DNA from 2 places in the Streptomyces sp. NPDC005728 genome. Region 2 is predicted to be linked to the other one. Evidence: riboswitches for the same ligand, from Rfam matches in the RefSeq annotation. Region 2 holds a riboswitch; the other holds the start of a gene.

What was found. A riboswitch is a leader RNA that binds a small molecule or an ion and turns the genes downstream of it on or off. The one in region 2 is predicted to bind cyclic di-AMP.
Region 1: another riboswitch for cyclic di-AMP. It lies ahead of ABZ471_RS17075 (LysM peptidoglycan-binding domain-containing M23 family metallopeptidase); the one in region 2 lies ahead of ABZ471_RS15795 (M23 family metallopeptidase).

What each region holds. Positions count from the first base shown of each region.
Region 1 covers NZ_JBEXYL010000022.1:7,155-14,066, forward strand. Annotated here, with positions in the region: gene ABZ471_RS17070 (alpha-galactosidase) at 1-1,762, shown strand, start outside; cyclic di-AMP (ydaO/yuaA leader) riboswitch at 2,066-2,229, shown strand; gene ABZ471_RS17075 (LysM peptidoglycan-binding domain-containing M23 family metallopeptidase) at 2,234-3,244, shown strand; gene ABZ471_RS17080 (SGNH/GDSL hydrolase family protein) at 3,504-4,289, shown strand; gene ABZ471_RS17085 (TetR family transcriptional regulator C-terminal domain-containing protein) at 4,368-4,988, opposite strand; gene ABZ471_RS17090 (Glu/Leu/Phe/Val dehydrogenase dimerization domain-containing protein) at 5,083-6,261, opposite strand; gene ABZ471_RS17095 (MBL fold metallo-hydrolase) at 6,443-6,912, shown strand, end outside.
Region 2 covers NZ_JBEXYL010000019.1:90,839-97,750, forward strand. Annotated here, with positions in the region: gene ABZ471_RS15780 (DNA topoisomerase IV subunit A) at 1-1,570, opposite strand, end outside; gene ABZ471_RS15785 (pitrilysin family protein) at 1,983-3,377, shown strand; gene ABZ471_RS15790 (pitrilysin family protein) at 3,374-4,762, shown strand; cyclic di-AMP (ydaO/yuaA leader) riboswitch at 4,985-5,149, shown strand; gene ABZ471_RS15795 (M23 family metallopeptidase) at 5,162-5,917, shown strand; gene ABZ471_RS15800 (hypothetical protein) at 5,950-6,117, opposite strand; gene ABZ471_RS15805 (GntR family transcriptional regulator) at 6,116-6,811, shown strand.

The sequences.
Region 1 (6,912 bases), on a different contig from region 2:
GCTGCGGCTGCGCTTCGACGACGACGGGCTGGCCGTCACCCTGCACTACCGGATGCGCGGGGACGTCGTGGAGCGCTGGGTGACCGTGGCGAACGGCGGGCATGCGCGCGTGGAGCTGCTGCGGGCCGACGCCGCCACCTGGACCCTGCCCGACCGCGAGGGCTGGCGGCTGTCCCAGCTGCACGGCCGCTGGGCCGCCGAGTCCCTGCTCGCCACCGCACCTCTCACCCACGGCGAGAAGATCATCGGCAGCCGTCGCGGCCACACCGGCCACCAGCACCTGCCCTGGGTCGCGCTGGACACCGACGCGACCGAGGAGCGCGGCGAGGTCTACGGCTGTGCGCTCGGCTGGTCCGGCTCCTGGCGCATCGCCGTCGCCCGACTCCCCGATGCGCGCGTGCAGATCACCGGCGGCGCCGGCTACGACGACTCGGGCCTGCTGCTGCTCCAGCCGGGGGAGTCGTACACCACACCCGTCTTCGCGGGGCTGTGGAGCGACGGGGGCTTCGGCGGGGCCAGCCGCACCTGGCACGCCTACCAGCGGGCACACGTCATCCCGGACGCGGAGCGGGACCGGCCCGTGCTGTTCAACTCCTGGGAGGCGACCAACTTCGACATCTCCGAGGAGCAGCAGGCCGCCCTCGCCCGGCGCGCCGCCGGGATCGGCGTCGAGCTGTTCGTCGTGGACGACGGCTGGTTCGGTGCGCGTACCAGCGACCGGGCCGGACTCGGTGACTGGACGCCCAACCCCGACCGCTTCCCGCACGGTCTCAAGCCCCTCGCCGACCAGGTGCACGACCTGGGCATGCAGTTCGGCATCTGGGTCGAGCCGGAGATGGTCAACCCCGACAGCGACCTCTACCGTGCCCACCCCGACTGGGTGCAGTACGAACCGGGACGGAAGCGGACGGAATTGCGCAACCAGCTCGTCCTCAACCTTGCCCGCGAGGACGTCCAGGGGTATCTGGGGGAGCAACTGGACGCGCTGCTGTCCAGCGCCCCGATCGACTATGTGAAGTGGGACTTCAACCGCTGCTTCACCGACGCGGGCTGGCCCGGCGAGCCGTACCCGCAGCGGCTGTGGGTCGACCACGTCCGCGCCCTGTACGCCCTGCTGGACCGGCTGCGCGCAGCTCACCCCGGGGTGGCCTTCGAGTCCTGCTCGGGCGGCGGCGGCCGGATCGACCTCGGCGTGCTGAGCCGCACCGACCAGGTGTGGACCTCCGACAACACCGACCCGCTCGACCGGCTCGCCATCCAGCACGGCTTCAGCCAGATCCACCCCGCGCGGGTCATGGCCGCCTGGGTCACGGACAGCCCGAACACCCAGCTCAACGGGCGGGTCAGCTCGCTGCGGTTCCGCTTCGTCAGCTCGATGGCCGGGGTGCTCGGCGTCGGAGGCGACCTCGCCGAGTGGACCGACGCGGAGCTGGCCGAGGCCCGGGAGTGGGTGGAGCTGTACAAGGAGATCCGCCCGGTCGTCCAGCGCGGCGACCTCTTCCGGCTGCGGCCCCCGACCGGCGGCCTGAGCGCCGTCCAGTACGTCCTCGGGGGCGAGAGCGTGGTCCTCGCCTGCCTCCAGGCGCAGAGCTACGGCGAGCCGGTGCCGGCGGTGCGGCTGCGCGGACTCGACCCGACCGCAGCGTACGAATGCCGCGAAACGGGCGAAGTGCACCGAGGTGCCGTCCTGCTCCATCACGGGCTGCGCACCGGACTGAAGGGTGACCTGGATGCGACGGTTCTCCGGCTACGCCGTATCTGAACCTTCTGTCCGAATTGGAGCCTTCATTCCAACTCGCTCTGGAATAAGGAAACGTGGGGACGGGGTGCGTGAGGAGCGTCATATTCGTGACCGAGTGTCGCGGGTCATGTCCACGTAATACCCGTATCGCCAAAGGAATTTGAAAAGAGGAAGGATGCGGTAATTCACGGAGGGTGACCGTGAATTCCCGAATTCGATCAGCTGGAGCAGGAACGCCGGGAACCGGCTGCTTGTCCGGGTGCGTCTTGCTCGCTTACGTTCGCCACCAATCCGGTCGGAACGCCGAATCCTGCCGCCGCCCGGAGTCCCCACACACTTCACCCGTGTTCGGCAGGAGCGGGGGACCCGCCAGGTACGACTGCCTGTCCCGGTCTCCGGGGCAGGCTGGGGGTGTAGCCGCGCACCGCGCGGCCGGGCAGCTCCAGCCCGAACCCGACAGCTCACCTCGCAGGCGTCGGAGAGGAATGCGCCATGCCCGCAAAGGGTAAGCACCGACGCCCCAAGAACCGGCGTTTCACCCGCTCGATCGCCGTCGCCGGAACCGGTGGCGCCGCGCTGGCGCTGCCGCTCATGGGCGCCGCCGGAGCGCACGCCGCCACCGCGCAGCCCGTTTCCGGAAAGGCCGTGCAGTCCCTTCCCGCCGTCGAAAAGGCGGCCGAGAAGAAGGCTGCGCAGCAGAATTCGGGTGTGCGCAGCTACACGGTGAAGGCCGGCGACTGGCTTGCGAAGATTGCCGGCCAGCAGCACGTCGGCGGCGGCTGGCACCGGCTCTACGAGGACAACCGGCAGGCGGTCGGCGAGAACCCCTCGCTGATCCACCCGGGTCTGAAGCTGTCGCTCGGCGGGCAGGCCACCCGGACACACACCGAGCCTTCCGCCCCCGCGCAGCCCTCGCGCCCCTCCGGCTCGCAGGCTTCAGTGTCCAAGGCCTCCGGCTCCAAGGCCTCCGGCTCCAAGGCCTCCGGCTCCAAGGTCTCCGTGTCCAAGGTCTCCGTGTCCAAGGCCTCCGGCTCCGAAGCCTCCGCGCAGACCTCCCAGGCCCGCCAGGCTTCCGGGACCGCCGTCACCCCGGCCACCGGCTACACCCTCCCGGTCGCCGGCGCCACCGTCGGCACCGGCTACCACGTGGCCGGCAGCATGTGGTCCAGCGGTTACCACACCGGCGTCGACTTCGTCGTCCCGACCGGTACCTCCCTCAAGGCCGTAGGCGCCGGCACCGTCGTCTCCGCCGGGTGGGGCGGCGCGTACGGCAACCAGGTCGTCATCAAGCTGAACGACGGCTACTACGCCCAGTACGGGCACCTCTCGCAGCTCTCCGTCTCGGCCGGCCAGACCGTGACCGCGGGCCAGCAGATCGGCCTGTCCGGCGCCACCGGCAACGTGACCGGCCCGCATCTCCACTTCGAGATCCGCACCACGCCCGACTACGGCTCGGACGTGGACCCGGTCGCCTATCTCCGCTCGCACGGCGTCGCCGTCTGAGGCTCCTTTTCCTGGATCCTCCTCCAGAACCGCCTGCCTGACGCGCAGTCGAAGGCCGGACCCGATCCCCGGGTCCGGCCTTCGGCATGACAATCGCACGTCCAACGCGCCTGACGACGTCGCTATTCCTGGATTGGCAAACAATTTAAGGGTGTCTCATCTCACCGTTCGTCAACCCCCGCCTACGGTCGCGTAGGTCACATCCGAAGGTGAATCATGGTGCGACGTGGCAGACGATTCGAAGAATGACAACAGATCAGTGATCGGGTCGTACGTAGCGGTGGGGGACAGCTTCACCGAGGGCGTGGGCGACCCCGGCCCCGACGGGGCGTTCGTGGGCTGGGCCGACCGGTTCGCGGTACTGCTCGCCGACCGGCGCCCCGAGGGCGACTTCGCGTACACCAACCTGGCCGTGCGTGGAAAACTGCTCGACCAGATCGTGGCCGACCAACTCCCGCAGGCCGTCGAACTCGCCCCGGAGCTGGTCTCCTTCTGTGCGGGCGGCAACGACATCATCCGGCCCGGCACCGACCCGGACGAGGTGGCCGAGCGCTTCGAGCGGGCCGTGGCCCAGCTCACCGAGGCCGCGGGCACGGTGCTCGTGACCACCGGATTCGACACCCGTGGCGTCCCCTTGCTCAAGCATCTGCGCGGCAAGATCGCCACCTACAACGGGCACGTCCGAGCCATCGCCGACCGGTACGGCTGTCCCGTGCTCGACCTGTGGTCCCTGAAGTCCGTCCAGGACCGCCGGGCCTGGGACGACGACCGGCTCCACCTCTCACCCGAGGGACACACGCGCGTGGCGCTGCGCGCCGGCCAGGCTCTCGGTCTGCAGATCCCGGCCGATCCGGAGCAGCCCTGGCCGCCGCTCCCGCCCCGGGGCACCCTGGAGATCCGCCGCGACGACGTCCACTGGGCCCGCGAGTACCTGGTCCCGTGGATCGGACGCCGACTGCGGGGCGAGTCCTCCGGGGACCATGTGACGGCGAAGGGCACCCTGTCGCCGGACGACATCAAGATGCGGATCGCGTCGGTGGCCTGACCACCGCCGCCCGTGCCCCGTACCGCGAGCCGGCGGTGCGGGGCGCGCCCGTGTGACGGCTCGCCCCTGCCGGACGGTTCACCGCTCCCGCTCGGTCAACGTCTCCCGCCGCAGCCCGAGTTCCCGGGCCAGGGCCTCGTCCACCCACTGCTGCGCCCGGGACCGCGGGACCGAGCCCGGGTACGACGTCAGCTGCACCGCGAGCCCGTCGAGGAGCGCGGTGAGCCGCAGGGCCGCCCCGGCGGGGTCGGCGCACACGAACTCGCCCGCTGCCACGCCCTCCGCGATGACCTCGGTGATCGCCGCTTTCCACTGCCGGTCCAGGTCCCGGGTGACCTCTCGGAGGGCGGGCTCGCGCAGCGCCACCGCCCATCCCTCGATCCACAACCGCCAGCCCTTGGCCGAGCCCGTGGGCGCGTACCAGCGCACGGCCGCCCGCAGCCGGCGCAGCGCGGAGGTCCGCCGCCCCAGCAGCCCCCGCAGATGCGCGAGGTCGCCCTCGGCCGCGTAGGCGAAGGCGGCAGCGACGAGCCTTTCCTTCGTCGAGAAGTGGTACAGCACCAGCGCGTTGCTCACACCGAGCGCGGAGGCCACGTCGGCGATCCTGACCGCCGCCACGCCCCGCGTCTCGATCTGCTCGATGGCGGCCCGCAGCAGCTCCTCCCGCCGCTCCGCCACGCTCAACCGCACTCTCGCCACGCGGTCACCCTAGTCCGTCGGCCGGACCGGTGCCGAAACGGCCTGGTTCCCCAGGCCACTTCGCGCACCGGGCCGGAGGGCCGCCCGGCCCCCGTCAGCGGTACCACCCGAAGCGCTCCGCGATCACCGGGAGGCGGTCCGTCACCAGGGCGTGGGCGGCGGCGCGCGGGGTCGTCGCGTCGGTCTCGGCCCGGGTGAGCATCAGGCCGACCAGGGCGCGCATCGAGCGGCGGATGTGCGCGAACGCCTCGTCGGCGTCCGGGCCGATGTCGCCGAACAGCGTCCACCACCACCAGGCGTTCGTGGCGGAGTTCACCACCACGTCCGGCAGCACGGTCACCCCGCGCGCGGCCAGCAGCGCCTCCGCCTCGGGCAGGACGGGCATGTTGGCGGCCTCGACGATCCAGCGGGCGGTGATCCGCTCCTGCTCGGCGGTGCCGATCGCGTACGACACCGCCGCCGGCACCAGCACCTCCGCGTCGGCGGACAGCCACGCGTCACCGGGCAGTTCCCGGTCGCCGGGGCGCAGCACCGAGCGGTCGACGGTGCCGTACGCGTCCCGCGCGGCCAGCAGCGTCTCGACGTCCAGACCCTCCGGGTTGGCGAGGGTCCCCTTGATGTCGGCCACGGCCACCACGGTGAGCCCCGCGCGCGCGAGGAAGCGGGCCGTGGCCCCGCCCATCGTGCCCAGGCCCTGCACCGCCACCCGGGTGCCCCGGTACGGCACCGACGCCCGGTCGAGGGCCGCCAGCACCGACTCGGCGACCCCGCAGCCGCCCGCCAGCTCGTCCAGGCCGATCCCGTCGACCTCGACCGCGAAGGCGTCCGAGAGTCGCGTCCGGGCCGCCGTCTCGTCGTCCAGCAGCGGGTACACGGCCTGGACGGAAGAGACGAGGCCCGCCTCGGCGGCCGCGCGGTCCACCAGGTCCTGGGAGAGGCCCAGGTCCTCACCGGTGGTCCAGAGACTCTCGATGTACGGCCGCATGGCACGCAGGTAGCGCACGAGCAGCCCGTACGCCTCCGGGGCCTGCGGATCGCAGTCGATGCCGCCCTTGGCGCCGCCCAGGGGGACGTAGCGGCCCTCGGGGTTGTAGTGCAGGGCCTCCTTCATCGTCATGCCGCGGGCGAGCCCGGCGACCTCCTCCAGAGTGCAGCCGGGCCGCATCCGCAGCCCGCCGCTGGCCACGCCGCGCACCAGCCGGTCGACGACCAGGAAACCCCGGCGGCCGGTGATGTGGTCGGTCCAGACGAGCGACATCAGGGGGGCGGTCATGGGATCTCCCGGTGACGATTACTGAATCGTGAGTCAGTATTCGGAGGGGGCGGGGGACGTGTCAACGTGCGGAATCGGTGTCAGCACCGTGTGCCGGACGCCCGGCTGTGACGCACCCGCGCCGGACTGTCGGAGGGGCCGACCATAATGGACGGCCTCAGCGACTCCACCTGGAGGTACCGTGACCGGTTTGCGTTCCCAGAGCTTCGGGCTCGGCGTGCTTCAGCCCGAGGCCTTCGGCGCGGAACCGCGCGGTGAGCGCCTCACCCGCATCCGCCGCTCCCCCCACTTCAAGGACGGCGTCTTCCAGAACCCCGGCGGCACCGCCCGCACCCGGCCCGCCGGCTCCATGGTGGACTTCGCCAAGGTGTTCTTCGACAAGGACATCAGGCCCCTGCGCGCCCCGCGCGGCACCGTCCCGGTGCACGCCACCACCCTGGCCGACCTCGCCAAACCGCCCGTCACGGGTCTGCGGGTCACCTGGATGGGCCACTCCAGCGTGCTCGTGGAGATCGACGGGCACCGCGTCCTGTTCGACCCCGTCTGGGGCCAGCGCTGCTCCCCGTTCCCCTTCGCCGGGCCCAAGCGGCTGCACCCCGTGCCGCTGCCGCTGGCCGCGCTGGGCCCGGTCGACGTGGTGGTCATCTCGCA
Region 2 (6,912 bases):
ACAGCAGCACCCGGCACGGGTCGTCGGCGACCTGGAGCGGCACGGCGGCCACCGGCGCGCCGCCGGACTCCAGCAGGACCGTGCGCCGGTCGGTGCCGAACTGCTTGGCCACGGCGGCCAGTTCGGTTGAGACCAGCTTGCGCAGCTCCGCGTCCGACTCCAGGATCCGGGTCAGCTCCTCGATCTCCCTGGTGAGCCGGTCCTTCTCCGCCTCCAGCTCGATCCGGTCGTACTTGGTGAGGCGGCGCAGCGGCGTGTCGAGGATGTACTGCGTCTGGACCTCGCTCAGCGAGAAGCGCTCCATCAGGCGCTGCTTGGCCTGCGCGGAGTTCTCGCTGGAGCGGATCAGCCGGATGACCTCGTCGATGTCGACCAGTGCCGTGAGCAGGCCCTCGACCAGGTGCAGGCGGTCACGGCGCTTGCTGCGGCGGAACTCGCTGCGGCGCCGCACCACGTCGAAGCGGTGGTCGAGGTAGACCTCCAGCAGTTCCTTCAGACCCAGGGTGAGCGGCTGGCCGTCCACCAGGGCCACGTTGTTGATGCCGAAGGACTCCTCCATCGGGGTCAGCTTGTACAGCTGCTCCAGGATCGCCTCCGGCACGAAGCCGTTCTTGATCTCGATGACCAGGCGCAGGCCGTGCTCGCGGTCGGTGAGGTCCTTGACGTCCGCGATGCCCTGGACCTTCTTGGAGTTGACCAGGTCCTTGATCTTGGCGATCACCTTCTCCGGGCCGACCGTGAACGGCAGCTCGGTGACGACCAGGCCCTGGCGGCGGGCGGTCACGCTCTCGATCGAGACCGTCGCGCGGATCTTGAAGGTGCCGCGGCCCGTCGCGTACGCGTCCCGGACGCCGTCCAGGCCGACGATCCGGCCGCCGGTGGGCAGGTCGGGGCCCGGGACGTGCTTCATCAGCGTGTCCAGGTCCGCGTTCGGGTACCTGATCAGATGGCGGGCCGCCGCGATGACCTCGCGCAGGTTGTGCGGCGGCATGTTCGTCGCCATACCGACCGCGATGCCCGAGGAGCCGTTGACCAGCAGGTTCGGGAAGGCGGCGGGCAGCGCCACCGGCTCCTGCTCCTGGCCGTCGTAGTTGGGCGTGAAGTCGACCGTGTCCTCGTCGATGGACTCGGTCATCAGGCTCGTCGCCGCGGCCATCCGGCACTCGGTGTACCGCATGGCGGCGGGTGGGTCGTCGTTGCCCAGCGAGCCGAAGTTGCCGTGGCCGTCGACCAGCGGGACGCGCATCGAGAACGGCTGGGCCATGCGCACCAGGGCGTCGTAGATCGACGCGTCGCCGTGCGGGTGCAGCTTGCCCATGACCTCGCCGACGACACGCGCGCACTTCACGTAGGCGCGGTCGGGGCGCACACCCATCTCGTTCATCTGGTACACGATCCGGCGGTGCACCGGCTTGAGGCCGTCGCGGGCGTCCGGCAGGGCGCGCGAGTAGATGACCGAGTACGCGTACTCAAGGTAGGAGCCACGCATCTCGTCCACGACGTCGATGTCGAGGATTTTCTCCTCGTACGAATCGTCGGGCGGCGGGGTCTTCGTGCTGCGGCGGGCCATCCTGCCTGGCTCCTTCTATCTGGTCGCTCGCCTACGGGGGCGCTCACGTCGATGTCGAGAGGGCGACCGTGCTCACCCCTTCGGGCCTCCGCGCGCTCGCCCTCTCGACATCGACGCGCCCCTACAGCTCGCTCTTGCTGAAGCGTTTGACGGATCTGACGCGGACCATTGTGGACCGCGGCACTGACAACCCGCGCCACGACCCGGTCTCCGTGGCCCGGCCCGGCCTGGGGAGCGGCTCGGCGCGTGGCCGGAAAGCCGTCCCACGGCACGCCCGACGCAGGCTACGCGATCCGCTGTGGGCGTACGTCCGGCGGGAACTTCGCCGAGGCTCCGCCCGCTTGCATACAGTGGCAGGACCGGCAGGAAAACCGCGGTTTCGACGACCGCCTCCGCTCGCGAAGGGACGTACATGCCCATGGGTCACACGACCACAGCCGAGGCAGGCTCCGGGGGCCTGACAGCGACCGAGCACCGCCTGGCCAACGGTCTGCGCGTGGTGCTTTCCGAGGACCACCTGACCCCGGTGGCGGCGGTGTGCCTCTGGTACGACGTCGGCTCCCGCCACGAAGTCAAGGGACGTACCGGCCTGGCTCACCTTTTCGAGCACTTGATGTTCCAGGGCTCGGCACAGGTCAAGGGCAACGGTCACTTCGAGCTGGTGCAGGGGGCCGGCGGCTCGCTCAACGGCACCACCAGCTTCGAGCGCACCAACTACTTCGAGACCATGCCCGCCCACCAGCTGGAGCTCGCCCTCTGGCTGGAGGCCGACCGCATGGGCTCGCTGCTCGCCGCCCTGGACGACGAGTCCATGGAGAACCAGCGGGACGTCGTCAAGAACGAGCGCCGCCAGCGCTACGACAACGTGCCCTACGGCACCGCCTTCGAGAAGCTGACCGCCCTCGCCTACCCGGAGGGCCACCCGTACCACCACACGCCGATCGGCTCGATGGCGGACCTGGACGCGGCCACCCTGGAGGACGCGCGCCAGTTCTTCCGCACCTACTACGCGCCCAACAACGCGGTGCTCTCCGTGGTCGGCGACATCGACCCCGTGCAGACCCTGGCCTGGATCGAGAAGTACTTCGGTTCGATCCCCACCCACGACGGCAAGCCCCAGCCCCGCGACGGCGCCCTGCCGGAGATCCTCGGCGAGCAGCTGCGCGAGGTCGTCGTGGAGGAGGTCCCGGCGCGCGCCCTGATGGCCGCCTACCGGCTCCCGCAGGACGGCTCCCGCGAGTCCGACGCGGCCGACCTGGCGCTCACCGTCCTCGGCGGCGGCGAGTCCTCCCGCCTGTACAACCGGCTCGTGCGCCGCGACCGTACGGCCGTCGCCGCCGGGTTCGGCCTGCTGCGCCTGGCCGGCGCGCCCTCGCTGGGCTGGCTGGACGTGAAGACCTCCGGTGACGTCGAGGTGCCGGTCATCGAGACCGCCATCGACGAGGAGCTGGCCCGGTTCGCCGAGGAGGGCCCGACGCCCGAGGAAATGGAGCGCGCCCAGGCTCAGTTGGAGCGCGAGTGGCTGGACCGGCTCGGCACGGTCGCCGGCCGCGCCGACGAACTGTGCCGGTACGCGGTCCTGTTCGGCGACCCGCAGCTCGCCCTCACCGCCGTCCAGCGCGTCCTGGAGGTGACCTCCGACGAGGTCAAGGCGGTCGCCAAGGCGCGTCTGCGTCCCGACAACCGCGCGGTCCTCGTCTACGAGCCGAAGTCCCCGGAGACGGTCGCGGACGCCGACATCCCGGAGGACCCGGAGAAGGAAGCGACCGTAGAGGCCGGTAACGACAACGAGGAGACGGCCAAGTGAGCGAGCTCGCCACGATGGACTTCCACCCCCAGCCGCAGGCCGGCGAGGCCAAGCCCTGGGCGTTCCCGGCGCCCGAGCGCGGCACGCTGGACAACGCTCTGACCGTCCTGCGCTGCCACCGCCCCGGCCAGCAGGTCGTCGCCGTCGAGGTGCTGCTGGACGCGCCCCTGGACGCCGAGCCGAGCGGCCTGGACGGCGTGGCCACGATCATGGCGCGGGCCTTCTCCGAGGGCACCGACAAGCATTCCGCCGAGGAGTTCGCCGCCGAGCTGGAGCGCGCGGGCGCCACGCTCGACGCGCACGCCGACCACCCCGGCGTCCGCCTCAGCCTGGAGGTCCCGGCCTCCCGCCTGGCCAAGGGCCTCGGCCTGCTCGCCGACGCCCTGCGCGCGCCCGCCTTCGCCGAGAGCGAGGTCGAGCGGCTGGTCCGCAACCGCCTCGACGAGATCCCGCACGAGCTGGCCAACCCCGCCCGCCGGGCCGCCAAGGAACTCTCCAAGGAGCTGTTCCCGGCCACCTCGCGCATGTCGCGCCCGCGCCAGGGCACCGAGGAGACCGTCGAGAAGATCGACGCCACGGCCGTACGCGCCTTCTACGACCGCCATGTGCGACCCGCCACGGCCACCGTGGTCGTCGTCGGCGACCTCACCGGCACCGACCTGGACGCGCTGCTCAGCGACACCCTGGGCGCCTGGACCGGCACCGCGGGCCGGCCCCGGCCCGTGCCGCCCGTGTCCGCCGACGACACCGGCCGCGTGGTCGTCGTCGACCGGCCTGGCGCCGTCCAGACGCAGCTGCTCATCGGGCGGATCGGCCCCGACCGGCACGACCGCGTGTGGCCCGCCCAGGTGCTCGGCACGTACTGCCTCGGTGGCACGCTCACCTCCCGCCTGGACCGCGTGCTGCGTGAGGAGAAGGGCTACACCTACGGCGTGCGCGCCTTCGGGCAGGTCCTCCGCTCCGCTCCGGAGGGCACGGGCGCCGCGATGCTCGCCATCAGCGGCTCCGTGGACACCCCGAACACCGGTCCCGCGCTGCAGGACCTGTGGACGGTGCTGCGCACGCTCGCGGCGGACGGCCTGACCGACGCCGAGCGAGATGTCGCGGTGCAGAACCTCGTCGGCGTGGCGCCGCTGAAGTACGAGACCGCGGCGGCCGTCGCGAGCACGCTGGCGGACCAGGTCGAGCAGCACCTGCCCGACGACTTCCAGGCGACGCTGTATCAGCAGCTCGCCGCCACCGGCACCGTGGAGGCCACCGCGGCGGCCGTCAACGCCTTCCCGGTGGACCGCCTGGTGACCGTCCTCGTCGGTGACGCGGCCCAGATCAAGGAGCCGGTCGAGGCGCTCGGCATCGGCGAAGTCACCGTCGTGGCGGCCGAGTAGCAGCCGGACGGCGCCACACGCGCGCGGGGCCCTGAGGACCGACGGGTCATCAGGGCCCTTTGCTGTGCGCAGCCCTTCCCCAGATGTCCGAATTGGGGCAGAGGTTGCCTGTCTGACCTGTGGGATGCGCTACAAAAGCCCGGATCCGTTTGGGGATCGAAAGGCGGCGCCTTTAGCGTTTTCCGGGCTGTTCGTCAGGCAGTGCGCCGCATCCGCGGCACCGGACAGTCATCGCCGAGTCCCCGTACGGCGCGAGCCAGGGGAGCCGGGGACCCAACCGTAGTCCCTGGGGTGAATCGGACGCCCGCGCGCGAGCGAGGGGGTCCGTAGGAGACCTTCCTGCTCCGAACCCGTCAGCTAACCCGGTAGGCGAGAGGGAAGGAAAGGACCAGCCACTTCATGGCGTTCATGTGCGCCACCGGGAAGCACCGCAAGCCCGGCCGGGTCAAGCGCACCACCGCTCAGGCGGCAGGCATCGCGGCCCTCACCACCACCGGCGTCATCGGCACCCTCGCGGCCACTCCGGCGCTCGCCGCGGACAACTCCGTCGAGGACACCGGCCTCACCCCGGTCATCACCGTGAGCGACTCGGTCGCCGAGCAGATCGACGCGCAGGCCGAGGCCCAGCAGGAGGCCGCCGACCAGAAGGCGGCCGAGGAGGCCGCGGTGAAGGCGGCCGCCGCGCGGGCGAAGAAGGAGCGCGAGGCCGAGGTGCGCGCCGCCCGTGAGGCCGAGCGCAAGCGCCTGAACGCCTTCGTCGCCCCGATCGCGCACTCGTACGTCTCCACCGGCTACAAGACCGGCGGCTCCCTGTGGTCCTCCGGCTCCCACACCGGGATCGACTTCCATGCGGCCAGCGGGACGACCGTCCACGCGGCGGGTTCCGGCACGGTCGTCTCCACCGGCTGGGGCGGGGCGTACGGCAACCAGATCGTGATCCGGATGGCCGACGGCATGTACACCCAGTACGGCCACCTGTCGTCCATCGGCGTCACCGTGGGCCAGAAGGTCACCCCGGGCCAGCAGATCGGCCTGTCCGGCGCGACCGGCAACGTCACCGGACCGCACCTGCACTTCGAGGCCCGTACGACCCCCGAGTACGGCTCGGACGTCGACCCGGTCGCCTACCTCCGAGGGCACGGCGTGAACGTCTGACGCTCCGGCGTACGACATCCCGAAGCCCCGGCTCACGAGCCGGGGCTTTCGCCGTTTTCCGTGGTGCCCGCAGCCTCCGCTGACCAAAAAATATCCATGGATTCCGGTCTGCCGTCGGAAATTCCGGCCCATTGCAATAGAGTCACGGAACAGGCGTCCATCGTCGACGTTTCACGGGGATTAAGGCGGAGGTCGGTCATGCGTATTCCGGCGCACTCGGTGTGCACGGCGATCCGGGACGACATCGTGGCCGGTGTCTACGAGCGCGGCAGCCGCCTCACCGAGGAAGTCCTGGCCCGCCGCTACGGCGTCTCGCGGGTCCCCGTCCGCGAGGCCCTGCGCACCCTGGAGGCGGAGGGCTTCGTGGTGACCAGACGGCACGCGGGCGCGTGCGTGGCCGAGCCGACCGAGCAGGAGGCCGCCGACCTGCTGGAGATGCGGATGCTGCTGGAGCCGCTCGGCGCCTCCCGGGCCGCCCAACGGCGCACCGAGGCCCATCTGAAGGTGCTGCGCGGGCTCGTCCGGCTGGGCCAGGAGCGGGCCAGGCGGGGCAACAGCGAGGATCTGCGCTCGCTCGGCGGCTGGTTCCACGAGACGCTCGCCCAGGCCTCCGGCAGCCCGTCGCTGAGCTCGATGCTGACCCAGCTGCGGCACAAGGTCGCCTGGATGTACACGGTGGAGGCCCCGTCGGCTCCCGTGGAGTCCTGGGCGGAGCACGGCGCGATCGTGGACGCGGTGGCGCGCGGTGACAGCGAGCGTGCGCGGGCGGTCACGGCGCTGCACGCCGAGCGCTCCACGACCGCGCACCGGCTGCGGTTCACCGCGGGCGGAGATCGCCCGGAGCGTGTGAGGAACTCGCAACACGCCGTAAACATGTCGAGTCTGCGGCATTAACACGGGCGCCGTATACAAAGAGAGGGTATTTAGCGGACGCATATTTCCGCTGCCCTTTTCCGGCGTGCCCCGAAATTCGGCGTCGCACGCCCTTCGTATGC